DNA from 3 places in the Knoellia tibetensis genome. Region 1 is predicted to be linked to each of the others. Evidence: predicted binding sites of a transcription regulator. Region 1 holds the regulator's gene; each other region holds the start of a gene.
What was found. The regulator LexA, encoded in region 1, represses DNA repair genes until DNA is damaged. The targets are predictions, from matches to a motif close to TCGAACANNTGTTCGA.
Positions count from the first base shown of each region.

Region 1 (9,823 bases):
TGCTCGGGCTCTGCGTGCTCGTCGGCGTGCCGCGGCGGTGGCGGCCGTGGGTCGTCGCTCTCGCGATCATGGGCTTCGTCGTCCTCGCGCGTCCCGAGCCGAGCGTCGTGCGGGCGGCGGCCATGGGGCTCATCGGGCTGATCGGTGTCAGCCGTTCGCGCCGCAGTGTCGGGCTTCCCGTCCTCGCGGGCGCTGTCGTCGTCGTCCTCGTCGTCGACCCGTGGATGGCCCGGTCGTTCGGCTTCGCCCTCTCCGCGCTCGCGACGTTGGGTCTGCTGCTCTTCACCCGGCCGTGGGGTGACGCCGTCGCCCGACACCTGCCCCCGCGGCTGGCATTCGTCGGACCAGCGGTCGCCATCCCCGTTGCGGCGCAGGCGATGTGCGCTCCGCTCGTCGTCCTGCTCCAGGGTTCGGTGAGCGTCATCGGCGTCCTCGCCAACCTCCTGGCCGCGCCGCTCGTCGCGCCGGCGACGGTGGCCGGCGTCGTCGCGGCCGTGGTGTCGGTGGTCGCGGACGGACCGGCCCGGCTCGTCGGGTGGCTGGGGGCGGTGCCGACCCTCGGCATCGCGCGGGTGGCCCGGGTCATGTCGGACGTGCCGGGAGGGACGATGCCGTGGCCCGACGGTGGCCGCGGTGCCCTACTCCTCGCGGCGGTCACCGTCCTCCTCGTCCTCACGGCGCGGTCGATGGCGCGGTTCGCGCTCCTCCGGCCGGTGGTGGCCCTGGGCGCCGTCGCGGTCCTCGTCGCCGGCGTCCTTCCGACACGGGTCGTGACGTGGCCGCCGCCCGGGTGGCGCATCGTCTTCTGCGATGTCGGGCAGGGGGACGCAGCCGTGGTGCGCACCGGAACCGGCCGGGCCCTCGTGGTCGATGCCGGGCCGGACCCGCCGGCCGTCGACGGGTGCCTCGACTCGCTGGGCGTGGAGGTCGTCGACGCCGTCGTGCTCACCCACTTCCACGCCGACCACGTCGAGGGCCTCCCCGGCGTGTTCGACGGCCGGCGGGTGGGCCAGCTGCTCACCTCACCGGTGGCCGAGCCTGCCTGGCAGGTGCGTGAGGTCGCGACGTGGACGCGCGCGGACGGCATACCGACATCCGCACTCGCGGCTGGCGACCGGCTGACGTACGGTGACGTCCGTGCCGAGGTATGGGCTCCGGTCCGGCGGATCGACGCCGGGTCGGTGCCCAACAACGCGAGCGTCGTCCTCGCCGTGCACGTGGGAGAGGTCGACGCCCTCCTGCTCGGTGACGTCGAGCGCGAGGCGGCCCACGACCTCCTGCTGCGGTTGCGTCGTGACGGGGAGATGGCCCGAGTGGCTGAACGGTTCGACGTCGTCAAGACTCCGCACCACGGCAGTGCGAACCTGGACGACGGGCTCATGTCGGCCGTCCGCGCACCGGTTGCTGTGGTCTCGGTCGGCAAGGACAACGACTACGGTCACCCGACGTCGGCGCACCTCACGATGCTGGCGCGCAACGGGTATGCCGTCCACCGCACCGACCGCGACGGTCATGTCGCCGTGGTCGAGGACCCTCGTGGGCGCCTGAGTGTCGTCACCTCGCGATGAGGCCGGGCGGCCTCAGGCCCTGGCCGGCCCGGTGCCAGGGTCAGCGCGAGGCGCGCGAGGGCTTCGCGCTGGAGCTGCGCGCGCTGTCGACGAGAGCGTCGAGGGTTGCCTTGACCGCCGGCACGCGCTGGAGGTCAGGGGTCGTCACGGCGACGATGTGTCGGCGCGATGCCGGGGTCATCGGGAGGGCGACGACGTCTTCGTGGTGGACCGTCTTGAGGATGAGGTCGGGGATGACCGCGACACCGAGCCCTTCGGCGATGAGCCCCATGACGGCGACGTAGTCCTCGGTCTCGTAGGCGATGTCGGGCACGTAGCCCGCGGTGCTGGCGAGCTGCAGCAGGTGACCGCGGCAGCGCGGGCAGCCGGCGATCCACGTCTCGCCCTGAAGCGCGGCCATGTCTGCCTTCTTGGCGCTCGCGAGCTCGTGGTCGTGCGGCACCGCGAGGAGCACCTCGTCGTCGAGGAGGGGGGTGGTGACGAACGCGTCGAGGTCCTCCTCACCCCGACCGAGGTCGGTGCCCTCGTAGACGAAGGCAACCGCGAGGTCGCACTCGCCGGCTCGCAGCGCCGCGAGCGACTCGCGCGGCTCGGCCTCGCTGAAGGTGATCGTCACACCCGGGTGGTCGGCCTTGACCTTGGCGAGGGCCTTGGGCACGAGCGTGGCCGACGCGCTCGGGAACGCCATGAGCCGGACCCGCCCGGACCGCAGGCCGGCGATCGCAGCAACCTCTTCCTCGGCGGCGTCGAGGGCCGAGAGCACCGGTCCGGCGTGACGGGCGAGCACGGCCCCGGCCTCTGTGAGGCGCACGCTGCGGCCGACCCGCTCGACGAGCGTCGTGCCCGTGCGGGTCTCGAGGCGGCGGACCATCTGCGAGATGGCCGGCTGTGAGTATCCGAGGGAGAGCGCCGCCGCCGTGAAGCTGCCTTCGTCGGCGATGGCGCGCATGACACGGAGACCAGCGGCGTCGATCATGGATCAATGATATAACGCACGGTTATCGAAACTCCAGTCGTCGTGTCACGGTGTGATGGCGTATCTCGCGACGGCCGGCCGCCTCCTTCCCTGCATGAGCACGCACTTCCGCCGTCGAAGCGCCCGGCGCACCCACCATCCCTGCGTCGTCTGTGACGCCTGGGGGCGCTGGCGCTGGAGATGTGAGTGCGGCGCGGGTGGGCACGCCGGACGATCGACGGTGGACTGGCGCTCGATGGTGACGTCCGCGCTCGTGCACCAGAGCTGCTGTCCGGGCGAGTGACGAGTGCGGTGAGGTCGATGACGACCCCAGAGCTCCTGCGGAGCCTGCGCACGGCGACACGTGCTCGGACCCACGTCCGAGCCCGTCACCATACGGATGTCTTCCGTGCCGCGACCGGCGACTGGTGCTGGTCCTGCCGTTGCGGGGCCGGCGCTCATGCCGGCAGCTCGCGCATCGATCACCAGTGGATGTCGGCTGCGGCGGTCCTGCACGAGGCAGCCCGCTCGAATGCGGGATGAGTTCTGCGCACGTGGCGGGCCCACGGCTGTCGGGGAAGTGGACGCCGCCTTGGCCTCGACGGCCGCTCGGCGTGGGTCCTGTCGCCGGGACCTGCCTACGATGATCCGGTGACAGCTGACGGACCTGCGACCGCGACGGTCGCCGAGGTGGCGTCCCTGCTGCGTGCGCTCGGGCCGGCCCTCGTCCTCACCGGGGCGGGGATGTCGACCGAGAGCGGCATCCCGGACTACCGCGGGCCCGACGGCAACCGCCGGGTGACCCCGATGTCGCACCAGGAGTTCACCGCGACGAGCGAGGCACGCCAGCGCTACTGGGCGCGCAGCTTCATCGGGTGGCAGCGGTTCACTGCAGCCGAACCCAACGCCGGGCACCTCGCCGTCACCGACCTCCAGGACGCCGGCGCCTTCGGACCCGTCATCACGCAGAACGTCGACGGCCTCCACCAGGAGGCCGGAACCCGCGCCGTCACCGAGCTCCACGGCTCACTCGCGGAGGTCGTCTGCCTCACCTGCGGCGAGCGGGTGGACCGCGACCTCGTCCAGGCCTTCATGGACGACGCGAACCCCGGGTTCGCGTCGCGGGCCCTCGGTTCGGTCGCCGACGGGTCGCAGGTGAGCAGCCAGATCCGTCCGGACGGCGACATCGTCCTCGCCGACGAGGCGGTCCGGACCTTCCTCGCGCCGCGATGCCTGGTGTGCGGCGACGACACCCTCAAGCCGGACGTCGTCTTCTTCGGTGGAGCGGTCCCGCGCGACCGGGTCGACCTCTGCTTCTCGCTCACCGACGAGGCGCCCGTGCTCGTCGTCCTCGGCTCGTCGCTCCAAGTGATGAGCGGCTACCGGTTCGTGCGGCGCGCGGCCGCACACGGCATACCCGTCGTCGTCATCACGAGGGGCCCCACACGCGGCGACGCCGAGACGACGCACCGGATCGATGCGTCGCTCGGCGTCACGTTGTCGTCGCTGGCGCGCGAGGTGGGGCAGCGGGCCGACCGGGCGGGCTGAGCTCAGACGCGGCGCAGGACCGCGGTGACCTTGCCGAGGATCGTCGCGTGGTCGCCGTCGATCGGGTCGAAGGCCGGGTTGTGCGGCAACAGCCACACCTTGCCGTCCTTGCGCTTGAACGTCTTGACCGTCGCCTCGTTGTCGAGCATCGCCGCGACGATGTCGCCGTTGTCAGCGGTCGGCTGCTGGCGCACGACGACCCAGTCGCCGTCGCAGATCGCGGCGTCGATCATCGACTCGCCGACGACCTTGAGGAGGAAGAGCGAGCCCTCGCCGACGATCTGCTTGGGCAGCGGGAAGACCTCGTCGACCGTCTCCTCGGCGAGGATCGGCACACCGGCCGCGATCTGGCCGAGGACCGGCACGTAGCTCGCCTCGGGACGGACGTCGCCCGAACCGGTCGGGTCGAGGTCGGCGTCGACATCGTCGGGCGCGGCGCCACCGCGGTAGCCGCGGATGTCGCTCGGGGTATCGGGAGAGACGACCTCGAGGGCGCGCGGACGGTTGGGGTCGCGCCGCAGGTAGCCCTTCTTCTCGAGGGCGTTGAGCTGGTGCGACACCGAGCTGGGGGAGGTGAGACCGACCGCCTGCCCGATCTCGCGCATGCTCGGCGGGTAGCCACGGCGGTCGACCGAGTTGCGGATGACGTCGAGGACCTTGCGCTGACGCACGGTGAGCGTGCCGTCGCCGGGGTCGCGGTCGGGCAGCTCGTGGACCACGTCGTCGGCGGCCGGGCGGCGCTTGTCGCTCATGCTCGTTCTCCTTGCGAAAAGGGCGTTGTCAGTGGTGCCTGATTGGCTTCCTGACATGGCTTCAGCGTACGGAGTTCGAGCAGGTGTTTCAAACATCTGTTCGACGCGTGTCTTGAAGTCGTCGAACATCCGTGCTAGAAATCGTACAGGCGTTCTATCGAACGTCCTTTCGACCCAGGAGGACCCCATGAGTGCAGTCGCCTACGACGACACCACTGCCGGGTATGCCGTTCCGCTCCCGACGCGTCGGCCGGAGCGTCCGCGGCTGGTCCTCGTCCCGACGGGCGAAGCCGTGCGCCGGCTGCCCCAGCCGGCACTGCGGCTGACGCGAGCCGGACGCCTGGCCATCACGACGACCGTGCTGCTCGTCGCCCTCGTTGCCGCGCTCGCCGGACTCATCGGCGGAGCCTCTGCCTCGGGCGCCCCGGTCACCGTCACGGTCGAGCAGGGGCAGACCCTCTCGCAGATCGCCGCAGAGCACATGAGCGGCACGTCGCTCGCGACTGCGGTCGCCGAGCTCCAGCTGGCCAACGGGCTGAGCAGCGCCCAGGTGCGCGCCGGCCAGACCGTCGTCATCCCGCAGGGCTGAGCGCCGTGCACTGACGACCCACGCACTCCGAGCCGCTTCGACCCCGGCTCGGACCTGAGTCCCAGGGCGAGCTTCGACCCCTCGCCGGCTCAGCACGGAGGGCGCCCCGCCATCTTTCGCGGGGCGCCCTTTGCGTGGCCCGGTGCCAACGCTCGGCCCAGGCGCCGCGGCGAGCATGCCTCCCGTCGCGTACCTGACTCCCGTCGCGCTCGGTGACTCTGCGGGGCCTCGGCTGTCCGCGACTGATTGCGCAGGAGCGACACCTGGACGGGCCCAAGCCGGGCCGAGTCGTCGCTCCTGCGCAATAAGTCGGGGCCCGGACGGCTTGGACCGTGCATGACGAGCTCGGATGAGGGACGCGTGCAGAGGGTGAAGCAGCTTCGGGTGGTCGTCGAGGCCGAGGACTACGACGACGCCGTGCGGTTCTACCGCGACGTCCTCGGCATGGACGAGGTCGCGGCGTTCTCCGAGGGCGGCGAGGACCGGGTCGCCATCCTCGAGGCAGGACGGGCGACCTTCGAGATCGCGAGCCCGGCGCACAGGGTCGCGATCGACCGAGTCGAGGCCGGAGGCACTCCGAGTCCGAGGATCCGCATCGCCTTCGAGGTCGAGGACTCGGCGACCGCGACGCGAGAGGCGGAGACGGCCGGCGCACAGGTCGTCGCCGAACCCGTCCTCACGCCGTGGAAGTCGCTCAACTCGCGCCTCGAGGCACCGGCGGGTCTCACGATCACGCTCTTCGAGGAGACCGAGGAGTCGCACGAGCGCGCCCAGGGCGAGGGCTTCGGCGTCGACGACGCCTGAGCCCTGCGCGCGTCAGAGAAGGACGAGCTCGAGCGGGAGCTCGTGGAAGTCAGCGAGGAACGCCGCGGCCTGCTCGACCCCGTCCCGCTCCCGGTGGGTGAGGTCGACCTCGGGGCGGACGGTGACGACGACCCTCTTCCCCTCGACCCTGCGCTTGAACGTCCCGATGTCGCGACCGTCGAGCACGACGACCCCGCCACCCGCCTCGGACACGAGCCGGGTCCGGTCGGCGTCGTGGTTGCGCCGGGGGAACCCGGTGCTGGGGTAGGTCAGCGCGGCCTCGTCGAACGTCGAGAGCAGGTATGCCGTGTGCTCGCGTGTCGTGCGCGCCGACCGCGCCGGGTCGAACCACAACGTCTCGCCGGCGCACTCCACCGCCTTGAGCGGGTGCGAGGAGCGCAGGCTCGGTGAGGTCGTCAGCTCGGCGGTGGCGGTCCGGATCTCCGTGAGGGTGAGCCCGCTCCACCGCTGCAGGTCGCGCTCGGACGCCGGCCCGTGCCCGGCGTAGAAGCGTGCGGTGAGCTCGACCGCGGACTGCTCTCGGGACCACCCGTCGGAGGGCGCGGCGGGCACGACGTCATCGACGAGGACGTAGGTGTGCTCGGTCCCGCGCGGCGGCCCGGAGCAGATGACGGCGCGCACCTCCGCGCAGATGAGCTGGTGGGCCATCGCCTCCCCGGGCCCGGGCAGCCCGCGCTCGGCGAAGATCGGCCCGAGCTCCTTGCGCGTCATCGCCCGCCCTCCGGCGAGGAGCTCGCGCAGTAGGTCGATCCCGCGCTCGATGACATCCGACGTGATGCCGAGCTGGCGCTGCCGCGCAGCGTCCGACGACTCGACCTTGCCGCCGGTGAGGGCCTGGATCCAGCGCAGGTCCTCGGGGGCGACGTGGTGCCAGGTCGGGCGCATGATGTGGGTGCGCAGGAAGGCGCCGCTCGCCTGCGCGGCCAGCACACCGGCATACGTCGTCGTGCGTGACCGCATCGCGAGTGAGTGCGCAGCGAGTGGCGCGTCCTGGCTCTGCACGCAGGTGAGCAGGCGCACCACGTCGGCCGGTCGGGGGAGCGGTGCGGACGCGAGTCGCTGCACGGCGAGGCGCCGGCGCAGGACCCAGTCGCGGCTCACCGAGCGCAGCGCGCCCCGGCTCTCACTGCGGGTCATGGCGACATCCTGTCGTGCGGGACGGACAGGCGCGAGGATGACGGCATGGAGCAGAGCACCGAGATCGAGATCGACGCCCCACCTGAACGGGTGTGGGACGTCATGAGCGACGTCGAGCGCTGGCCGGAGTGGACCGACACGGTCACGGCGGTGACGAGGCTCGACGCGCAGGCCCTGGGCCTGGGGTCCCGGGTACGGGTCGAGCAGCCGAAGCTGCCGCCGACGGAGTACGTCGTCACCGAGCTCGACCCCGGCGCCGGGTTCACGTGGGTGGCGACGGGCCCGGGAGTGCGCACGACCGCCCGGCATCGCATCACCGCTGCCGGTTCCGGCTCGCGGGTGCGGCTGTCGGTCGAGCAGGCGGGTCCGGTCGGGGTGGTCATGGGCCGGTTCTTCTTCAGGCGGCTCACCGACCGCTACCTCGCGACGGAGGCCGCCGGGCTCAAGGCGAGGTGCGAGGGGCGCGTCTGAAGACGACGCCCCGCGCGCAGGCGCGCCGGCACCGCACGGTGCGGGGCCGGCATACGAACGCCGACGCGAGCGGTCAGGTCGTGAGGGTGCGGCGCATCGTCAGGCGCGGCATCTTGCTCGCCACCGCGTCGGTCGTGCCGACGACCTCGAACCCGGCCCTCTCGAACATCGAGCGCGTGCCGACGAAGGCCATCGTGAGGTCCATCCGGCCCTTCGGGTCGACGGGGTGGGCCTCGACGGCCGGGGCGCCCTGCGACCTCGCCCAGTCCACGGCTCCCTCGATGAGGTGTCCGGTGACTCCGCGCTTGCGGAAGCCGCTGCGTACGACGACGCAGATGATGCTCCACACCGGGACGTCGTCGGTGGGTGGCATGAGCTTCGAGCGGTCGAGGCGGGTGATCTGCGACCTCGGGCTGATGCTGCACCAGCCGACGGGATCCCCGTCGAGGTAGGTGACGACGCCGGGTGGGTGCCGGCGACGGCCGAGCGCGCGGGCTGCCTGCTCGCGCTGGTCCGCCCGGTGGCCGCCGAGCTCGCCGATCTCGCCGGCGGTGAGCCGGTGGGAGAGGCACCAGCAGTGGTTGGCACGACGGTTCGGGTTGACGACGGTGGCGAAGTCGTCGAACCGCGAGGGCGTCACCGGGTGCGTCTCCCACGTGGGCTCGCTCGTCATGACGGGCATTCTGCTCCGGGGCGACGACAGCGCGCCGCTCACCGGCGAGATCGCAGCGCGGCGACGACGGACGGACGCGACGACCGAGGACACGCTCGAGACCCCTGGCACACGTCAGGACCTGACAAGGCCCGGACCCCTCGGCGGGCGACGTGTGTCCAACGTGTCGACAGGTCAGGACATGAGCCTCCAGATCGTAGAAATTTCACGTGCCCCCGGACAGGATGGAAACTGCCGCCCCCGAGAGGGGCGGCCCGTTCGTGTCCACGGACGGCGGAGCTTCCACATCGGAGTGAGAATGACTCGTTTCAGTTCACGGCGGCGGACGACCTTCGCCGTCGCGGCGACGGCGACGGCCGCCGTCGCCCTGCTCGGCGGGGTCCCCGCCGTGGCGTCCGCATCCACCACCGAGACCTCGACGCCTGTCGTCATCGCCGCGCCGGACGGCACGACGATGAGCTACATCCTCAACACCAAGGTCGCGAACCCGGGCCAGACCCGACTCGTCGAGAAGGCCGTCGCCCAGGCCGGCGGCGTCGTCGTCCAGAGCTGGCCGCAGATCGGCGTCGTCGTGGCGCACTCGCAGCGCGCGGCGTTCCGCGACGACGTCCGGGCGGCGGGTGGCAACGCGCTCGCGTCGGTCGGTGCGACCCGCACGGCTGAGGTCCTCGAGGGCACACCGGCCGCAGCCCAGGCCCCGTGGGGCCCCGGCGCAAGTGACTACAAGAAGGGCGCGAACAAGCCGACCAACGGCGATGTGGAGGCTCCGACCACTCCGGCCGAGACCACCGACGTCCGCGAGGGCGAGCAGTGGGACATGAAGATGATCAAGGCCGACCAGGCCCACGCGGTCACCGACGGCTCCCGCAACGTCCTCGTCGGTGTCCTCGACAGCGGCATCGACCCGGACCACCCTGACCTCCAGCCCAACATCGACGTGGCCAGCTCGGTCAACTGCACCGACGCCGGCCGCCCGGACACCTCGGCGACCGGGTGGAACCCCACGACGAGCGACCACGGCACCCACGTCGCGGGCACCATCGCCGCTCCGCGCAACGGCGTCGGCATCGTCGGTGTCGCACCCAACGTCCGCATGGCCGCCGTCAAGGTCGTCAGCGACGAGGGCTTCATCTACCCGGAGTACGCCGTCTGCGGCTTCGTCTGGGCCGGTGAGAAGCACATGGACGTCACCAACAACAGCTACTACGTCGACCCGTTCGAGTTCTGGTGCGGCGACCAGCCCGACCAGGCCGCAGCCAAGGAGGCCGTGGGCCGCGCCGTGGCCTGGTCGACCAAGCAGGGCGT
Region 1 covers NZ_JBMBWF010000004.1:5,316-15,138, forward strand. Annotated here, with positions in the region: gene ACOJV7_RS15295 (ComEC/Rec2 family competence protein) at 1-1,568, shown strand, start outside; gene ACOJV7_RS15300 (LysR family transcriptional regulator) at 1,609-2,544, opposite strand; gene ACOJV7_RS15305 (Sir2 family NAD-dependent protein deacetylase) at 3,175-4,071, shown strand; gene lexA (transcriptional repressor LexA) at 4,074-4,823, opposite strand; gene ACOJV7_RS15315 (LysM peptidoglycan-binding domain-containing protein) at 5,011-5,412, shown strand; gene ACOJV7_RS15320 (VOC family protein) at 5,773-6,216, shown strand; gene ACOJV7_RS15325 (winged helix DNA-binding domain-containing protein) at 6,229-7,374, opposite strand; gene ACOJV7_RS15330 (SRPBCC family protein) at 7,420-7,845, shown strand; gene ACOJV7_RS15335 (GNAT family N-acetyltransferase) at 7,919-8,518, opposite strand; gene ACOJV7_RS15340 (S8 family serine peptidase) at 8,817-9,823, shown strand, end outside.

Region 2 (9,823 bases), 170 kb from region 1:
CCAGGTCTTGGGCATGAGCTGGGGCGCATGCTCGGTGACGATGGCATGGATCGCCTCGGCGAGAACCCTGTCGGCCTCGGGCATCTCGTCGATCTTGGCCCGCAGGTCGGCCTCGCCCTTGGCGCGGTCCTTGGCGCCCTTGGCCTCGGCACGCAGCTCCTTGGCCCGCTCCTTCATCGCGGCCCGCTCGTCGGCGCTGAAGCCGTCGCTGGTGGTGGACGTCGTCCTCGACGCGGTGGCCTTGGACGCCTTGGCGGCCTTGGCGGTCCTGGAGGCCTTGGTGGTCGCGGTCTTCGTGCTGCTCTTCGTCGTCATGGATCCACCGTAGGTTCGCGCCCTCGGGCGGCGCTTCTCGATTCCTGACCACTCCCGGGACGCCGTCGGGCCGTCAGAAGGCGTAGCGGACGCGACACCCGGGAAGCCTGGCGGCGACGAGCTCCTCGAGCTGGGCCACCCAACGCCCCTTCCACCCGCTGCGGTAGCGGACGTTCACCTGGCCGCTCTGGCTCCGCTTCACCTCCTGGAGGTCGGGCCGCCAGAGCAGCTCCTCGCCGCGAGGGTGCCAGCCGAGGTTCACCTCGTGCAGGTCCTCGTTGTGGGTGAGGAAGATGATCTCGGCCGCCAGCTGGGCCCGCGTCCGGGGGCTCGTCCCGTCGGCCAGCTGGTCGAGCAGGTGGGCCCACTCCTCGAGCCAGCCCTCGTGCACGATCACCGGGCTGAGGTTGACGTGCACCTCGTAGCCGGCCTCGACGAAGTCGTCGATCGCCGCGATCCGCTCGGCGACCTTCGAGGTGCGCACGTCCACGACGCGGGACATCGCCTCGGGCATGAGGCTGAACCGGACCCGCGTCCCACCCCGCGGGTCGAGGTCGAGGAGCTGCCGGTTGACGAGCTTGGTGGCGAAGCTCGCCTTGGCGTTCGGCAGCCGTGCGAAGAGGTCGACGAGGTCACCCACGTTGTCCGAGAGCAGCGCGTCGGCGGAGCAGTCGCTGTTCTCGCCGATGTCGTAGACCCAGTCCGTCGGGTCGCACTGGTTGGGCTCGGTCTTGGGGCCCTGACGACCCGCGTGGCGCTCAAGGTAGCCGACGATGCGGTCGATGTTGGCGAAGACGGTCACCGGGTTGGCGAAGCCCTTGCGTCGGGGCACGTAGCAGTAGGAGCAGGCCATGGCGCAGCCGTTCGCGGTCGACGGCGCGATCCAGTCGCTCGACCGCCCGTTGGGCCGGGCGGCGAGCGACTTCTTCTCACCGAGGACGAGCACCTCGCGCTTGGTGCGGACCCAGTCCTCGACGTTGCCCTCGTTGCCGTAGAGGCGGGGGATCGCGGTGTGGGACGGCACGCCGACCCGCTCGGCGTCGGGGTGCCGGTCGAGGACCTCGCGGGCCCGCTCGAAGCGCTCGATGCCGGGCTCGTGGTAGATCGTGCGGATGTCGAAGAGCCGCTCGGCGAGCGGTGCGGCCGGGACCCGACGGGCAGCCATCAGTGGCCCGAGCTTCCGGGGCTGGAGTGCCACAGCTTGCGGGTCGGTGTCCCGTGCTCGGGCACGACGACCGACGCCACCCGGTGCCCGTCGCTCGTCGGCGACCCGGCGGGCTTGATGTCGGCGTAGGGCGACTGCCGGAAGCCCGACGCGTGCACGAGGACCCGGCGCCGCCCCCCGGTGTCGGCCTCGCGCTCCCCCGCCTCGGCACGGGCCAGGGCCTCGGCGTCGGCGGCCTCGAGCGCGCGCACGACGGCGGCGTGCCCACCGTCGCGCCACGCGTCCCAGAGGCCGGCGAGCTCCCACGCCCCCGTCGCCCGCACGGAGATCCCGCGGGGCCCGGTTCGACGGACGACGCCACGCACGAGGAGGAGCCACGAGTGGAAGACCGTGGCGGCATACGGGCCCTGGACGTCCTCGAAGAAGGTCGCGTCGACCGGACCGGTCGCGTCGTCGAGGGTGAGGAAGACGACGCGGCGCCCCGAACGGATCGGTGGGGTCTGGGTCGCGACCTTGACCCCGGCGATCCACACCTCGCTGCGGCTGCGCGCCTTGAGCAGGTCGCGGCTTCGGACGACCCCGAGCGCATCGAGCATCGGTCCGTAGAACTCGACGACGTGGGCCGAGGCGTCGAGCCCGAGGACGTCGAGCTCGGCCCGGACCCGCTCGGTGCCGGTCATCTCGGGCAGCCCGGTGCCGGGGGTGAGCTCGGGCCGGTCACCGAGGTCGAGGGTGAGCTGGACCGACTGGTCCGCGGCCGCGACGACCGGCCGGGCGGCCTGCGACTGGGCCGCTGCCCGTTCGCGCACCTCGGTGCCCCCGATGGCGGGCGGAGGCGTATGCCGTCCGCCCCCGACCGCGCGCCCCGCTCGTCCGCCCCGTCCCTGCCGGGTCGCCCGCTCCCACCGGTCGAGCTCGCCGACGTGGAGCAGGAGGTCGCGCCGGGTGATCCGGCCGCGCCGGCCCAGCCCCGAACCGGTGGCGCCGATGCCGTGCATGGCGTCGAACGCCCCGGCGAGGACGAGCCGCTCGACGACGGGACGGCTCACCGTGGCCCGGGACCAGAAGTCGCCGAGGTCCGAGAAGGGCTGTCCCGCAACGATGCTCGCGACCTCGGCCTCGCTGATGCCCTTGACGTCGGTGAGCGAGAGCCGGATGCCGTAGTCGCTCGCGTCGGGCAGGTCCGGGTGCACCGGGACAAAACCGACGCCACCTCGCTGTGCCTCATCAAGTCGCTCGATGCGGTAGGTGTCGCCGGAGCCGTTGACGTCGAGCCCGAGCACTGCGATGCCGAGCGAACGGGCGTCGTCGAGGATGAGCCGCTTGGGATACATGCCCGGGTCGTGGGTGAGCACGCCGGCGAGGAACGCCGCCGGGTGGTGCGTCTTGAGCCAGGCCGAGTGGTAGGTCGGCAGCGCGAAGGCGGCGGCGTGCGCCTTGCAGAAGCCGAACGACGCGAACGACTTGAGCACCGCCCAGATGTGGTCGACGTCCTCGGGGGCGTAGCCGCGCGCCCGGGCGGCAGGCCGCCACCACGCCTCGATCTCCTCCTGCCCCTTCGGGGTGCCCATCGTCCGCCGCACCTCGTCGGCCTGGGCGAGGGTGACGCCGGTCGTCTCGGCGACGATCCGCAGCACCTGCTCGTGGAAGACGACGACGCCCTCGGTCTCGGCGAGGGCCGGCTCGAGGGTCGGGTGGAGGATCCGCCGCTTGCTCCAGCCGTGCCGGCTCTCGAGGAACGGCGTGATCATGTCGGACTTCACCGGGCCGGGGCGGAAGAGCGAGATGTCGATGATGAGGTCGCCGAAGCGCTCGGGTCCGAACTTGCCGATGAGCTCGCGCTGCCCCGGGCTCTCGATCTGGAAGCAGCCGAGGGTGTGGGCGGTGCGGATGAGCCGGAAGGTCGCCTCGTCGTCGAGCGGCACCTGCGTCTCGTCGTCGAGGTCCACCTCGACACCGTCGACCCGGCGCACCTCGGCGACGGCGTGCGCCATCGCGGACTGCATGCGGATGCCGAGGACGTCGAGCTTGAGCAGCCCGAGCGTCTCGACGTCGTCCTTGTCGAACTGGCTCATCGGGAAGCCCAGCCAGCTCGCCTCGACCGGGGTGCGGTCGAGCAGCCCGGTGTTGGACAGGACGACACCGCACGGGTGCAGCGCGATGTGCCGCGGCAGCCCGTCGAGCCGCTCGACGAGCTCGAAGAAGGTGTCGAGCCGGGGCGCGTCGAGCCCGCGCGAACGCAGCTCGGGCAGGTCGGCGATCGCGCTGCGGGCGTCCTTGGCGCGGATGTGCGGGAACGCCTTGGCGATCTCGTCGACCTCGATGGGCGGCATGCCGAGGGCGGCACCGACGTCGCGGATGGCGTGGCGCACCTTGTAGGTGTCCATCATCGACACGCACGTCACCCGGTCGCCGCCGAAGCGGTCGAGGACCGCCTCGTAGATCTCGGTCCGGCGGGCCGACTCCACGTCGACGTCGATGTCGGGCAGCTCGGCCCGCAGCGGCGAGCAGAACCGCTCCATGAGCAGGTCGTGCCGGATCGGGTCGACGCCGCTGATGCCGAGGAGGTAGTTGACGAGCGACCCTGCGCCCGACCCCCGCGCCGCGACCCGCACCCCGCGCTCCCTGATGAGGTCGGTGACCTCGGCGACGGTGAGGAAGTAGGTGGGGTAGCCGAGCTCGGCGATGACGCGCAGCTCGTCGTCGAGCCGGGACAGGACCGTATGCCGTGCCGCCTCACCCTGCGCGGGGAACCGGGTCGCGACCGCGGCGTGGCACCGCTCGGTGAGGACCCGGTGCGGGTCGACCCCGGGGTCGATGCCGAGGATCCCGGGCTCGGGCAGGTGGACCGCGCCGATGCCGAGGTCGGCCCGGGAGTCCAGGACGCACTCGTCGCTGAGGGCGAGGGTGGCGCCGACGAGCTGGGCGGCGCGCCCCTCGTCGCCGGCGACCTCGAGGGCGCGGGCCCACATCTCCTCGCTGCTCGCGAGGTGCCCGGCGTCGGTGACCCGGTCGAGGTGGCGCGAGTCGAGGACGACGAGCCGACGAGCGGCATCGAGGATGTCGACGGTGCGGACGCCGTCGCGGTCGGCGTGCCGGACCGCCGCGGTGAGGACGGCCGGGACCCGGGCCTCGTCGGCGAGCCCGAGCATCCGACGGGCATGGTTGCGCGACCCGGGCGTGCCCTCGGGCCCGCCGTTGCCGACGATCTCGACCGCGAGCGCCTCGGGGGGCAGGAGGCGGCGCCATGCCTCGAGCCGGGCCCGGGCCTCGCTCGGGCGCCGGGCGAGGACGGCCCGGCCGACGTCGGAGTCGGGCCCGAGCAGGACCCGCAGCCGGCTCGGCTCGGGGTGGCGCTCCCACTCCTCGCGCCGCTCTCCCCCACGGCACCAGCGGGCGACCAGCTCGGGCAGCGTCACCGGGGTGCCGCGCTCGCCGCGCAGGTGGGTGTCGGTGACGAGCCGGCACAGCGCGGCCCACCCCAGCCCGCGCCCGGTGCCCGCGCCCCGCCCCCGGGCGAGGACGGTGACGCGCGGCAGCCGCGGGTCGACGACGGCGCCGCCCCGCACGGGGGTGCGGACCCGGGGGGCGCGGCGTCCCGGCACCGGCTCCTCCCCGACGGCGAGGTCGACCCCGAGCACCGGGGCGATGCCGGCGCGCCCGCACGCCATGGCGAACCGCACCGCGCCGTAGAGGCCGTCGCGGTCGGTGAGCGCGAGCGCCGGCTGCCCGTGCTCCGCCGCCCGCTCGACGAGGTCCTCGGGCGTCGAGGCCCCGAAGCGCATCGAGAAGCCCGAGGCGACGTGGAGGTGGACGAAGTCGGGGTTCACGAGGGGTTCCTTCTCTTTGCACTTCTTGCCCCTGGACCACCGGGTCCGGTCCGTCCGGGGCGCCGTGCGGTGGTCGTGGGGCAAGAAGTCGGGGGTGGCCGGGTCTAGGCGCTCTCGCGGGCGGCGACGAGACGGTGGCCGACCGGCTCGCCGGACGGCATACCGAGGGCCGAGGTGACGAGACCGAGGAAGATCTCGGCGGAGCGGAGGAGGTCGTCGGCCTCGCGCACCGAGACCCGGCGTGCGTGCGACTCGACCTCCTGGCGGCGCACGGCCGCGAGCGCGAAGAAGTCGGCCCACTCGCCGAGCTCGGGCGTGTGGAGGGCGAGCAGCGGCCAGAGGTCCTGGGGTCCGCGACGCCCCTGTCGTGCGACGAGGGCGGCCGCGGCCCGCATCGCGGCGTCCTGGGAGGCGACGAAACGGACGGTGGCCAGCTCCGCGGCATACGCCTGGGCGAGGCACTGGCGGGACTGCTCGAGGAGGGCGAGGGCGGGACCGGCGGCCATGGCGGTCAGTCCTGGGCCCGGATCAGGACCCACGGGTCGCTGCAGCCGTCGGCGGCGTCGGAGGCGAGGTCGTAGACCCCGGTGCCCGCGGCGGAGCCGGCCTCGACGCGCCACACGTGGCGCTCGGGACGCTCGCCGAGGTCACCGAGGTCGCGCCACCAGGAACGGCGCTCGCTCCAGTCGTCGAGAACGGTGCGGACGACGAGGATGCGGCCACGCCAGACGAACGCGCGCGGCCGGGGGCGGAGGGCGAGCGCGCCCTCGGCGGTGGGCGCGGGCGCCTCGACACGCACCTCGACGGGCTCTTCGTACCGGCGCACCACGACATGGCCTCCTCAGGCAGGATGGGATGGGGTCGACACGGGCGACTCCGGAATTCTCGGGAGTCGAACACCTGTTCGACTCCTCCACTGTACAACCGCCGGACGCAGGGACGTCAACCCCCTACGCTGACGCCATGACCGAGCCCGGAGACCCCGTGTCGGAGCGCGACCTCAGCGCCCACCCGTCGGTCGCCGTCGTGCTCGAGACCCTTGCGGCACACCACATCCGGCCGGTCGTGCGCTACCTGCCCGACGCCGTCCGCACGGCTCGCGCCGCCGCCGACGCGCTCGGTGTCACACCGGCCGAGATCGCCAACTCGCTCGTCTTCGCCGGCCGTCGCCACGACCGCTCGACCGAGCCGCTGCTCGTGCTCGCCTCGGGTGGTCACCGCGTCGACCAGGACCGCATCGCCGGGCTGCTCGACCTCGCCGCCGTCGACAAGGCCACGCCCGAGGAGGTCCGCGAGTGGACCGGGTTCGCCATCGGCGGGGTCGCCCCCGTCGGCCACCCCACTCCCCTGCGCACCGTCGTCGACGTCACCCTCGGCAGCTTCGAGCACGTGTGGGCGGCCGCCGGTCACAGCCACTCGGTCTTCCGGACGACCTACGACGAGCTGCTCCGCATCACCGCCGGCAAGGCGATCGAGGTCGACTGAGCGCGAGCCCTCTCGGCGCCACGCACGCGAGACGGCCGCGTCGCCGGGAAGACAAGCGCCCCTCCACACTTCCCGTCCCGGCCACGCGGCCGCACGGCAACTCTCCCTCGGACGGGTCAGGCCCGGATGCGTACGGATACTCAGATCCGCGCGCCCGGCGTACTCAGACGCAGCCCCCGGCCCAGGCCCCGGTCGGAGCCCAGAACGACAGGGTCAGCGGGCGCCGGTCGACAGACCGAGGTTCTCGTGGACCTCGAGCGTCGCCGTCGAGCGGTTCATCGTGATGAAGTGCAGGCCCGGCGCACCTTCGGCGAGCATCCGCTGCGCGAGCTCGGTCGCGATCTCGACACCGACCGCGCGCACCGCGTCGGCGTCGCCGGCCACGGCCTCGAGCCGGTCGACGACCGCCCGCGGGAGCGGCGTGCCCATGAGCTGGGACATGCGGGTGATCTGCTTGAGGTTGGTGACCGGCATGAGGCCCGGAGTGATCGGCAGGTCGCGGCGCTCGGCCACCCGGTCGCGCAGCCGCAGGTAGGTGTCGGCGTCGAAGACCATCTGCGTCACGGCGAAGCTCGCGCCCGCGTCGGCCTTGCGGACCATGACCTCGACGTCGTGGTCGAGGTCGGGCGAGGCCGGGTGCACGTCGGGGAAGGCGGCGACGCCGATGGTGAAGTCGCCGAGCGTGCGGATGAGGGCGACGAGGTCGGTCGCGTGGTTGAGCCCCTCGGGGTGCGCGACCCACTCACCGCCGGGGTCGCCCGGCGGGTCCCCGCGCAGGGCGAGGATGTTGCGGACCCCGGCCGCGGCGTACTGGCCGACGACCCGCCGGATGTCCGCCACGGACGCACCGACGCAGGTGAGGTGGGCGAGCGGGGTGAGCGTCGTCTCGCGCGCGATCCGCTCCGTGACGCGCACGGTCCGGTCCTGCGTCGAGCCACCCGCGCCATAGGTCACCGACACGAAGTCGGGTCGCACCCGCTCGAGCCGGCGGATGGCATCCCACAGCGCCGCCTCGGACGCGTCGTCCTTGGGCGGGAAGAACTCGAAGCTCACCGAGGGCCTCGCGCTGGCGAGCAGTGCGGGGATCGAGCGGGGTGCCATGCGGGTGAGAGTAGTCGAGCGGGCAGGCCGTAGGCTCGTGGCTCACCCATCGTGAGACCCGAGGAGCAGTCCGTGACCAGCCCGTTGGACGAGATGGACCTGCGCGCCCGCGTGCAGACCTGCATCGACCGGGAGCTGCGCACGCAGGAGTCCGTCCTCGCCGAGCTCGGCCCCGACGTCACCGACCTCCTCGACCGCATCGGCTCGCTCCTCGCAGGGGGCAAGCGGCTGCGCGCCGCCTTCCTCTACTGGGGCCACCGCGCGGCCGGCCGCCCGGACTCCGACGCCCTCGTGCGGCTCGCCACGGCCATGGAGTTCTTCCAGGCCGCCGCGCTCATCCACGACGACGTCATGGACGACTCCGACACCCGCCGCGGTATGCCGGCCGCCCACCGCGCGCTCGCAGCCGTCCACTCCCAGCGTGGCTGGGGCGGCGACGACGCCCGCTTCGGGATCGCCGGCGCCATCCTCGCCGGCAACCTCTGCCTCACGTGGACCGACGAGCTCGTCGCCACGAGCGGTCTGCCCGTGGAGGACCTCGCCCGTGGGCGCGAGGTGTTCGACCGGATGCGCACCCAGCTCATGGCCGGGCAGTTCCTCGACGTCGTCGACTCGGTCCGACCGTGGGACGACCTGCCGTCGGCCGAGCGGGTGGAGCGCGCCCAGCGCGTCATCCGCTACAAGAGCGCCAAGTACACCGTCGAGCACCCGCTCCTCATCGGCGCCACCGCCGGCGGCCTCCCCGAGCCCGACCTCGCGCACCTCTCGTCCTACGGCCTCGCCCTCGGCCACGCCTTCCAGCTGCGCGACGACCTCCTCGGCGTCTTCGGCGACCCCGAGTCGACCGGCAAGCCCGCCGGCGACGACCTGCGCGAGGGCAAGCGCACCGTCCTCATCGCGCACACCCTCAGCGGTGCCGACGACGCCGGTCGCACCCTGCTCCGACGCCACCTCGGAGCTCCCGACCTCGACCCCGCCACCGTCGACGACCTGCGCGGCGTCATCACCGCCTCCGGAGCCGTCGACGTCGTCGAGCGCGAGATCGCCGAGCTCGCCGACAGCGCCCGCGCCTCCCTCGCCGCCGCCACCCACATCACCCCCGAGGCCGCGAAGGTGCTCGACGACCTCGTCGAGATCAGCACCGCCCGCACCGCCTGACCCCCACGCCCGGCGCCCCGGTCGACGCCCCACCTCCCGCTCTGGCCACCCCTCTCCTCACCCGCCGCCGTGCGTGCCATCTCAGGCAGCCGAGGACGCAAGAGCCCCGCACCCTTCGGCGTCCCCTCACCCACAGCGCCCGCGTATGCCGTGCAGTCACCTTGCGAGTGACAGCTCCCCACCACATCCCCGAAGCAGCGAGCCGCAGCGCCCGACGAGCCAAAGGTGAGAGCGCGGCACAAGGAGCGCGGTGGTCTGGGTTCGCCGCTGGCTGGGTCTGGCGGGAGCCGTGAGTGCGCGCAGCGCGCGAGCGTCGGATGGACTGCGGCGAACCCGGACCTCCGCGCGACGACGAAAAGCCGAGCGAACGGCATACGAAAAGGAGGGCTAGAAGGCGAGCTCCATGGCCCGCCGCCGGACCTCCGTCTTGAACCCGCCGCGCAGCGAGTCGATGGGCGCGCCCTCGACGGGCAGGCTCGCGTCCGGCGTGAAGAGCCAGCGCAGGATCTCCTCCTCGTCCATGCCGCCGTCGGCGAGGACGGTGAACGTCCCCTTGAGCGAGTGGAGGACGCCTTCGTCGTCGAAGAACTTCTCGGGGACGGCGACGACCTTGCGCTCGCCGACACGCGCGGCGAGCACCTCGCCGTCGTCGATGAGCCGGCGCACGTCGGCCAGTCTGACGCCGAGACGCTCGGCGATGTCGGGCACGGTCAGCCACTCGCCGACGAGGGTCTCGAGCGGGGTCTCCTGGTCACTCACGGAGTCAGCG
Region 2 covers NZ_JBMBWF010000004.1:176,777-186,599, reverse strand. Annotated here, with positions in the region: gene ACOJV7_RS16115 (iron chaperone) at 1-315, opposite strand, end outside; gene ACOJV7_RS16110 (spore photoproduct lyase family protein) at 389-1,480, opposite strand; gene ACOJV7_RS16105 (DNA polymerase III subunit alpha) at 1,480-5,310, opposite strand; gene ACOJV7_RS16100 (SAV_6107 family HEPN domain-containing protein) at 5,415-5,816, opposite strand; gene ACOJV7_RS16095 (DUF6504 family protein) at 5,822-6,139, opposite strand; gene ACOJV7_RS16090 (YbaK/EbsC family protein) at 6,274-6,795, shown strand; gene metF (methylenetetrahydrofolate reductase [NAD(P)H]) at 7,009-7,896, opposite strand; gene ACOJV7_RS16080 (polyprenyl synthetase family protein) at 7,969-9,054, shown strand; gene ACOJV7_RS16075 (Rv2175c family DNA-binding protein) at 9,442-9,813, opposite strand.
Region 2: a site for LexA is predicted at 6,203-6,218, ahead of ACOJV7_RS16090 (YbaK/EbsC family protein). Genes of this name have one in related genera too.

Region 3 (9,823 bases), on a different contig from region 1:
GCGGTCTGCACCGAGTGCGCCGAGGAGTGCGCCCGGCACGCCGACCACCACGACCACTGCCGCATCTGCGCCGAGGCTTGTCGCGCCTGCGCCGACGCGTGCCGTGCCCTCCTCGACGCGGCCAGCTGATGGTGCTGGGAGCGCTGTCCGGGGTCCTCGACACCGCGCTCGACCGCACCGTCGTGCCCGGATTCTCGAAGATCGGGTATGCCGTGCGCCGTCGCCTCCCGTCGTGGCCGGCCGACCCGCGCCCGGGTGCGCTCGTGGGCAAGCACGTCGTCGTGACCGGTGCGACGTCCGGGCTCGGCACCGCCACGGCGCACCAGCTGAGCGACCTCGGGGCGCACGTGCACCTCGTCGTCCGCAACGCCGACAAGGCCGCCGGGGTGGCTGCCTCGCTGCGCGGACCGTCGACGACGTGGGTGTGCGATCTCGGGGACCTCGACAGCGTGCGTGCCTGTGCCGAGGCGATGCTCGCGGACGCGCCCCCGATCGATGCCATCGTCCACAACGCCGGGGCCATGCCGCCCGAACGCACCGAGTCGCCGCAGGGCCACGAGCTCTCGATGTCGATCCATGTCCTCGGTCCGGTGCTGCTCACCGACCTCCTGCTCCCGAAGCTCGAGGGGCACGACGCGCGGGTCGTGCTCGTGACGTCGGGTGGCATGTATGCGCAGGCGCTGCCCGTCGACGACCCCGACTACGAGCGCGGCGACTACGCACCGCCGACGGCCTATGCGCGGAGCAAGCGCACCCAGGTCGAGCTGCTGCCGGTGCTCACGGTGCGCTGGGCGGCAGCCGGGGTGGCGGTCTACGTCATGCATCCGGGTTGGGCCGCGACGCCGGGCGTGACGGAGTCGCTTCCGACCTTCGACAAGGTCATGGGGCCGATCCTGCGCGACGCCGACGAGGGCGCCGACACGTCGACGTGGCTCGTTGCGGCTGCTCCCCGCCCGCGTGGGGGAGGGTTGTGGATGGACCGGCGGGAGCGGTCGACGACCTTCTTCGGGCGCAAGTCGCCGACGTCGGACGATCGCCGGCGGATGTGGCAGTGGGTCGCGTCCGCGACGGGGCTCACCCCCTGACGCGGGTAGTGCCGGTGACGGTGAGGCGGGCGTCGACGTTGGCCGCGTGGGTGACGCTGACGTCCGGGCTGTGGCTGGCGCCGGTGGCGACAACGTGGGTGGAGCTGGTGGCGACGATGCGAGTGACCTGGAGGGCGTGGCGCGGCGCGCGTGGGAGGCCCACGTCCACGAGGTGGCGGCGCTGCACCCCTCGCTCGCGGCCGAGCTCGAGGACCACGGGATGCCCGAGCGCTGGTCACGGCCGCCGGGCTTCCCGAGCCTCGTCCTCCTCATCCTCGAGCAGCAGGTCTCTCTGGCTTCGGCCGCTGCTGCCTATGCCCGGATCCGTTCTCGCACAGGGGCGATGACCCCGGCGGCGGTGCTCGCGACGACGAGTGAGGAACTGCGCGCGGACGGTGTCTCACGCCAGAAGGACCGCTACCTGAGGGCGCTGGCGACGGCCGTGGAGTCGGGGGAGCTTGACCTCGAGGAGCTGAAAGCGCTGGACGACGACGAGGTGGCGGCTGCGCTCACGGCCCTGCCCGGCATCGGGCGCTGGACGGCCGAGGCCTACCTCCTCGCGTGCCTCGACCGGCCCGACGTGTGGCCGATCGGTGACCGGGCGCTCCAGCTTGCCGTCGCCGAACGGCTGGGCCTCGACGAGGTGCCCGTTGGCGTCGACCTCGAGGAGCTCGGGGAGCAGTGGCGGCCGCACCGGTCGACGGCGGCGCGGCTGCTCTGGCACGGCTACCTCGCGCGGCGCGGGCGGCGCGAGACCGTCGTCGACCTCGCGCCCTGATCGTCTCGGCCGACCGGGACCCCGGGCCACTGGGGGCGGTCGACCTCCCGCTCCTCTGGCCCGCCGAGGTCGGGGTCAAGAGCGACCTCGGCGCCTTCTCCGGCAAGGTCGGCCTTCTGCGGTTCGGTGAAGAGGGTGACCGCTCCGGACCCGAATGACCGTGTCACGGTCTAGGGTGGGCCTTCGCGACTGAGGCCGCACGGATCCCGTGTCGATCCTCCTGTGGCACAAGCGAACTCAGCACCCTTCTCCAGCTCTTCGACTTGACAATCGAACAGATGTTCGAGAGCATGGAGTATGAACGCGGGGGGCGGTGGAGAGGGCTGGGATGGCATGAGGGATGCCAACCCAGCCCTCGACGCCATGCCCGCCGGCGGCCAGCTGCCCGGGGTGCCGTCAGGAGGCAGTGCGCGAGACGGCGCGACCGAAGGCTCAGCCGCCCTGGAGGCGCTCGAGGCTGCTCGGGCCGCCCTCGCGCGAGTGTGTGCAGTCCTGCCCCGCCTCAGCGGCGACGAGCTGGCGCGGGCGATGGGCCTGGCCGACGCGGTGAAGTCGAAGGCGTCCGCGACGCAGGTCCTCGTGACGACCGAGGCCGCGCACCGCGGTGAGTTTGTCTCGGCCCGACGTGGTCTGGGCTCCGCCCACGAGTGGGTTCGGGAGCACGCACCGTCAACGCGTCAGGCAGGAGCCGGGCAGCTCGCGGCCTTCGCGACAGAGGTGGCGCACTGCACCCCAGCCGGTGCGTGGTCGACGGCAGGTCCGTCGGCGGGCGCCTACGCCGACCCCGAGCGCGCCGAAGGTGTCGTCTGGGCCCGGGTCGTGACCGGCGAGGTCGGCGTGGCACTGGCAACGGCAGCGCTCACCGAGGTGGCGCGCCTGCACGACCGGCTGGAGCCCGAGGCGGTACCGACCGTGGCGACGGCCATCCTCGACCACGGTGTGCGCTTCGGTGCCCACGAGGCCAAGCGAGTGCGGGCACGGTTGCTCGCGATGTACGGATTTCCCGACGAGCTCGACCGCGACCAGGGGCGGCTCCGCAAGGCGGCGCACCTGTCGAGCCCGCAGGTGCAGGACGGTGATGTCTCCGGATACGACCTTGCTCTCACGCCCGAGCAGTCCGCCGTCCTCGAAGCCGCGCTGGGTCCCCTGTCGCGGCCGCAGCCCGACCCCGAGACCGGGGTGTTCGACCCTCGAGGCGCCGGCCAACGGCGAGCCGAGGCGCTCGTCGAGATCTGTCGTCGTCACGTCGGGGCTGAGGGCGACGACCGCGGCCCCGCTGGGGCGCCGACCGCGCTGCACGTGACGATGTCCCTCGAGGACCTCCGGCGGGCGCTGAGCCAGTCGGCGGGCGCGGGCAGTGCCGAGCTCGACGCGAGCGGCGGCGAGTCCGGGAGGGCTGGCGTCCCGGGATGCGGTGTCGTCCTCGGATCGCGTGCGGCAGGCACCCTCCTCTCGGCCGGCACCGTGCGGCGCCTCGCCTGCGACGCGGACGTCATCCCCGTCGTCCTCGGTGCCCACGGTGAGGTGCTCGACGTCGGCCGCGCCGCGAGGCTCTTCACCCGTGGGCAGCGGCGCGCGCTCACCCATCGCGACGGCGGGTGCACGTGGCCCGGGTGTGATGCACCGGCTGCGTGGGTGCGTGCGCACCACCTCGTGCATTGGGTCGACGGCGGCAGGTCGGACCTCGGCAACGCCGCCCTCCTCTGCCAGCGACACCACACCCACGTCCACGATCGACGGCTCATCGCGACTGTCCATCCGCCCGACGAGGACGGTCGCTCCGTCACCTGGGACATCTCGCCCGGGAGCTATGACCTCGCCCTGCCGCACCGGCTCGATGCCCTGCGGCGATCCCAAGAGCGTCGACGAGCCGACCGACGACGTGATGCCGAGCGGCGACGGCGGGCGCTCGACACCGGTGGCCGCGACCCGTGGGACGACGCGTGGGTCTTCGACGAGGACGTGGCGGACGAGTTCGACCGCCTGCACCACCCGGCTGCCTGAGCGCCGAGCCTGTTTGGCATCGGCCGAGGTCAGAGTGGTTGCAGGTGTTGTGGACCGCGGTCGGCGCGGAGCACACTGGACCCGAGGTGAGCAAGATGGCCAAGACCCTCGGAGTGGTCGCGATGGCGTTGCTCGGTGCCCTGCTCCCGATCGTCGTCGCCCGTCGCGACCGTCGGCCCGAGGAGCCCATCGCACCGGTTCTGCTCGGCCTCGAGCTGGCGAGGCTCGCTCAGCACCTGCAGCATGTCGAGGACGGCAACCAGCCGAGCAAGGCCGAGCGCCTCGCCGCGAGCACCCTCGCCTACGACCTCGCGCTGCGCGACTACTGCCGCAGCGTCGACGTGCCGGTGCCCGAGGGGCATGGGACCCTGTCGCGCAACCAGCGCTTCGAGCTGGAGACCGCCCTCCTCACATCCGGCCACGACTGGTAGCCGCGCACCTCGCACTCGACCGGCCAGAGCGCGACCGCCGGGGTCCGTCGATCACCGGAGCAGCCCGCCGCGACTGAGCCCCCAATTCGCCGCGCTGACCTGCGACGATGACCCGCATGACGCGACTGCGCACCACCTCGCCCTCGGATCGCGGCTGGACGCGCCGCCGCGCGGGCAAGGGCTTCACCTACCTCGACGACTCGGGCAAGCGCCTCCCGGCGGACGAGGTCGAGCGCATCCGCTCCCTCGCCATCCCGCCCGCGTGGGAGGACGTGTGGATCTGCCCGGTCGCCAACGGCCACCTCCAGGCGGTCGGCACCGACGACGCCGGACGACGTCAGTACCTTTACCACCCCGAGTGGCGCGCCAAGCGTGACGAGATCAAGTTCGACCGCATCCTCGAGGCCGCGGCCCACTTCCCGGCCGCCCGACGCCGAGTGGGTCGCGACCTGCGCAGGAAGGGTATGCCGTTGGAGCGGGCTGCCGCTGTCGCCGTGCGCCTGCTCGACCTCGGCTACTTCCGCATCGGCAACGACGTCTACACCGACGCCAACGGCTCCTTCGGGCTCACGACTCTCGAGCGCCAGCACGTCCGCAAGGTCGGCGAAGGCCTCCGCTTCGAGTTCCAGGGCAAGAGCGGCGTCGACCAGCAGGTGACGATCCGCGACGAGGACGTCGCCACGGCCATCGGCGAGATGCGCCGCCGCCGCTCGACGTCCCAGCGCGTGCTGGCCTACCGGACCGACGCCGGGTGGCGCGACCTCGAGGCCTCGGACGTCAACGCCTACCTCCACGAGATCTTCGACGCGGAGGTGACCGCCAAGGACTTCCGTACCTGGCATGCGACTGTCCACGCCGCCGCGGCGCTTGCCGCCTCCCCCGAGCCGGGCGACACCCAGGCGTCGCGCAAGCGGGCCGTCAAGGAGGCCGTCGCGCAGGTCGCCGACTACCTCGGCAACACCCCCACGATCGCCAAGAACTCCTACGTCGACCCGAGGGTCCTCGACCTCTACGACAACGGCCACACGATCACCGTCCCGAAGTCGACCGGCCGCGACCCGATGAAGCGTCAGGAGGGCATCGAGAAGGAGGTTCGCGCCCTCCTCAGCTGAGCCGCGTGGACGGCTAGGTCAGGTCGAGCACGAGGCGGGCGGCACCCCAGGTCGCTGCCGCCAGAACCGCGGCGAACGTCACGAGCCACGCAGGCGCCGGTATGCCGGTGAGTCGCCCGAGCACGGCCGCGTCACTTCCCGGGTCGCGCCGGCCTGCCCCGGCGAGCACGCCGACGTGGCGCCACGCGCCGACGAGCAGGACGAACGACGTCGCGACGACGGCGAGCACCTGCACCTCGTCGTTGCGCCACCACCACAGCGCGCCGACCGCGGCCCCGGTCCCGAGCACGGTGACCAATGTCCCGGCCGAGCGCACGAAGACGAGGACGAGCGCGAGGAGGACCAGGAACGAGAAGAGGAGCAGGCCGGCATACCCGCTCGTCGCGGCCCACAGCATGAGGAGGCCGACGAGCGCGGGCATCGGGTAGCCCGCCCACGTCGTGGCGATGCGGCCGACGCCGCGCGGAGGGCCGACGGTCACGGCGTGCCCCGACATGTCGCCGCGGACGACGAAGCCGGTGAACCGGCGCCCCGACAAAACGCCGACGACGGCGTGGCCGAGCTCGTGGACGAGGGTGATGACGATCCGCAGCCGCAGCCACACCGTCGGCACGAGGACGACGACGAGCGCGGCGATGCCCGCAGTGGCGATCGCACCCGCGGGCACACCGACGGGCGCGGCCGCGAGGCGGGTCGTGATCTCGCGGAGGTCCATGGGCGCAGAACGTAGCGTCCGCTCCTGTGCCGCTGCCGGGGGCCCTTGGTCGCTGCCCTCAGTAGGCCTGCATGCCCGTGCCCTTGCGGGTCGTCGCGGTGAGGAAGGCGTGCCAGTGCGACTGCGACGACGTGAGCGAGCCACCCTTGCCGATGCGGGCAAGCACCTCGTCGGAGTGCTGCGTGGTCTGTGCGCCCCAGACGCCGTCGATGCCCGTGCCCTTGCCCCACACGTAGTTGAGCATCGCCTGGACCGACCACGTCTGCGTGCCCGACCTGCTCAGCGACGACAGCCCCGAGCCGGAGACGGCGTTGTCGACGTGGAAGTGGTTGTGGTGCGCCGTGTTGTAGAGGTAGGTCAGCGTGTGCGCGAAGTGCATGTGCAGGCTCGCGGCCGCCGCCCAGTACTGCACCCGGACGTTGGTGAGCTCGGTGCCGGTCCAGGCCTTCCAGATGTCGTAGCGCGCGGTGAAGTGCCGCGTGCCGCCTGTCCAGGCGCTCGCGATGTCGAACGCCCGGCCGTAGTTGTGCATCGAGACGCACCCGTCGTTGCGGTTGACGTAGGCGCCGTAGCTGTCGATCGAGGTCATCACCGGGTAGGGCGTGTTCGCGTCCCAGAACGTCTGCCACACCCGCAGCCGCGAGTGCATCGTCGAGTCGAAGCGGAAGCTCGCCGCCGCGTTCGTCGGCTCGTAGTAGAGGGCGGCCGAGTTGACCGAGCTCTGGTAGGGCAGCGACGTCTCGGTCACGCACGCCGCGGCGAGCCGTGCCGTGCCGCGCCTCTCGTCACCGACCGGTCCGCTCCCACGAGGGTTCGCGTATGCCGGTGACGCACCTGCCGCTGCGAGTCCTGCCGCGGTGAGCCCGCCGAGGAGGGCGCGTCGGTCGATCGAGCGGTTCGGTCGGGGGGCAGGGGTGTGCGCGGGCATCGGGTTCTCCTGAAGGTCGAGACGACGGTGTCTGTCCGTTCGACGCTAGGTGCGGGCAACGGATGCCGCCACTCGAGCGCGGCCGGCGGGAGGGCCCGCGGCAGGGTCAGCCGCGGGGTGTCGTCCGCTCGATGTGCGTGGCCAGCGCGGTGCGCAGGCGGCTCGCGCGACGGGCGCGGAGCAGCTCGACGAGCTCGGCGTGCTCGGTCACGAGGGCCTTCATGTGCGCCGTACCCGTCTCCTCGCCGAGACGCCCGAGCCGCACGAAGGCACCGAGCTGGCCGAGCATCCGCGACAACGTCGGCATCCGCGCGGCACCGGCGAGAGCGAGATGGAACTCCTCGTCGAGCCGCAGGAAGACCTCGGCGTCGCCGGACTCCGCGGCCCGGCCCTGCTTGAGGAGGAGCAGGTCGAGCCGGTCGAGGTCGTACTCGTCACGGCGCTCGCAGCCGGCTGCGGCGGCGGCACCCTCGAGCGCCACCCGCAGCGTCGTCACCTCGCGCCGGTGCTCGGGCGAGACGTCGACGACGAGCAGCCGCCGGCGCGGCCCCACCTCGAGCAGGCCGTCGCTCTGGAGCCGGCGCAGGGCCTCGCGCACCGGGGTGCGCGAGACCTCGTGCTGGGCAGCGAGGGTGACCTCGTCCAGAGGGGTCCCCGGAGGGAGGGCTCCCGAGACGATGTCGGCGAGCACTGCCCGGCGCACCCGCTCGGCCTTGGTCGAGGTCACGGGCGCCGACCCTACTTCGCGAAGATCTGCGACTCGTCGGCGAAGGCCTTGAACTCCATCGCGTTGCCCGACGGGTCGAGGAAGAACATCGTCCACTGCTCGCCGGGCTGGCCCTCGAAGCGGAGGTAGGGCTCGATGACGAACGTCGCGCCGGCCGCCTTCATCTTCGACGAGAGGTCGTGGAAGTCCTCGATGGAGAGCACGGCCCCGAAGTGCGGCACCGGCACCTCGTGCGAGTCGACGTGGTTGTGCCCGGCCGGGCCGGGGTGGACCGCGACCTCGTGGGTCACGACCTGGTGGCCGTAGAAGTTCCAGTCGATCCACTGCTCGGCGCTGCGGCCCTCGGAGAGGCCGAGCACCCCGCCGTAGAACTCGCGGGCGGCGGCCACGTCGTCGACGGGGATGGCGAGGTGGAAGCAGGGGCGGGACGTCACGGCATACTCCTTGTGGTTTGTGTGCAAGTGCTTCAAATGTATACATCAGCCGACACTGACCGCAATGGCGAACCGGCAGCCGGACGCGGTCGTCGCGAGTAGCGTCGCGACCATGGCCTTCGACGTCGCGGCTGAGGCATACGGGCGGTTCATGGGGCGCTACTCCGAGCCGCTCGGGCCGGTCTTCGCCGAGTGGGCGGGTGTCCACCGGGGCGACCGCGTGCTCGACGTCGGCTGCGGACCGGGCGCCCTCACCGCCGAGCTCGTCGACCGGGTCGGCGTGACCCACGTCGCGGCCGTCGACCCGTCGGCGCCGTTCGTGGAGTCGGTGCGGGCTCGCCTTCCCGGCCTCGAGGTGCACCGTGCCCCGGCCGAGCAGCTGCCCTTCGACGACGGCGGCTTCGACCGCGCGCTGGCCCAGCTCGTCGTCCACTTCATGCAGGACCCCGTGACCGGTCTCGGAGAGATGGCACGCGTCACCCGCCGAGGCGGCGTCGTCGCCGCCTGCACGTGGGACCTCGGCGGCCACCGCTCGCCGCTCGACCCGCTGTGGGACGCGGTGCGCCGCACCGACCCGCTCGCCGCCGACGAGTCCCGTCTCGCCGGGGCGCGCGAGGGACATCTGGCCGAGCTCGCCACGGAGGCCGGGCTGCTCGACGTCGAGAGCGCCGAGCTCACCGTCGCCGTGACGCACCCCGACTTCGACGAGTGGTGGGAGCCCTTCACGCTCGGCGTCGGTCTCGCGGGTGACTACGTCGCGTCGCTCGATGAGCGCGGCCGTGAGGCCCTGCGCGAGGAGTGCCGGTCGGGCTTCCCGTCGTCCGGCCCGTTCACCATCGAAGCGGTGGCGTGGACGGTGCGCGGACGCGTCTGAGGCGCCCCCGAGTGCGCTCGCGGGACCCCGGCCTTGTGCCCTCGTCGGGCGCACGACAGGGTGGAGGAGCACAGCCCCCTTCGACTGAGGAGACGCACATGGCAGGAACCATCCGCACGGCCACCAACCACTGGGAGGGCGAGCTCTTCACCGGGAGCGGCCAGGTCACCCTCGAGTCCTCCGGCGTCGGCACCTTCGACGTCAGCTGGCCCTCGCGCGCCGAGGAGGCGAACGGCAAGACCAGCCCCGAGGAGCTCATCGCCGCGGCCCACTCGTCCTGCTTCAACATGGCCTTCTCCAACGGCCTCGCCAAGGCCGGCACCCCGCCCACGACCCTCGACACCACGGCGGCCGTGACCTTCGTGCCCGGTACCGGCATCACCGAGATCGCGCTCAAGGTCGTCGGCTCGGTCCCCGGCATGTCGGCCGAGGACTTCCAGGCCGCTGCCGAGGACGCCAAGGCGAACTGCCCGGTGAGCCAGGCGCTCAAGGCCGTGCCGATCAGTCTCGAGGCCAGCCTCTCCGAGTGATCGCCCACGTCTCCCGGCTGGGGCTCGCGCTCGTCAAGGGCACCCGCCACCTCGACCGGGACGACGTCGTCCTCGACCGCCACGGCCCTGTCGGCGACCGCACCTGGTGCCTCGTCGACAGGGCTGCGGTGCGCGTCCTGCGCACCGTCGAGAACCCTGCACTGCTGCGCCTCACGGTTCGTGACGTCGGGAGCGCCGAGGAGCC
Region 3 covers NZ_JBMBWF010000001.1:1,453,074-1,462,896, reverse strand. Annotated here, with positions in the region: gene ACOJV7_RS06985 (four-helix bundle copper-binding protein) at 1-129, shown strand, start outside; gene ACOJV7_RS06980 (SDR family NAD(P)-dependent oxidoreductase) at 129-1,085, shown strand; gene ACOJV7_RS06975 (DNA-3-methyladenine glycosylase family protein) at 1,132-1,863, shown strand; gene ACOJV7_RS06970 (HNH endonuclease signature motif containing protein) at 2,197-3,867, shown strand; gene ACOJV7_RS06965 (hypothetical protein) at 3,963-4,298, shown strand; gene ACOJV7_RS06960 (DNA topoisomerase IB) at 4,415-5,410, shown strand; gene ACOJV7_RS06955 (M50 family metallopeptidase) at 5,424-6,125, opposite strand; gene ACOJV7_RS06950 (extensin family protein) at 6,184-7,053, opposite strand; gene ACOJV7_RS06945 (GntR family transcriptional regulator) at 7,160-7,780, opposite strand; gene ACOJV7_RS06940 (VOC family protein) at 7,792-8,214, opposite strand; gene ACOJV7_RS06935 (class I SAM-dependent methyltransferase) at 8,327-9,088, shown strand; gene ACOJV7_RS06930 (OsmC family protein) at 9,187-9,618, shown strand; gene ACOJV7_RS06925 (MOSC domain-containing protein) at 9,615-9,823, shown strand, end outside.
Region 3: a site for LexA is predicted at 2,134-2,149, ahead of ACOJV7_RS06970 (HNH endonuclease signature motif containing protein). Genes of this name have one in related genera too.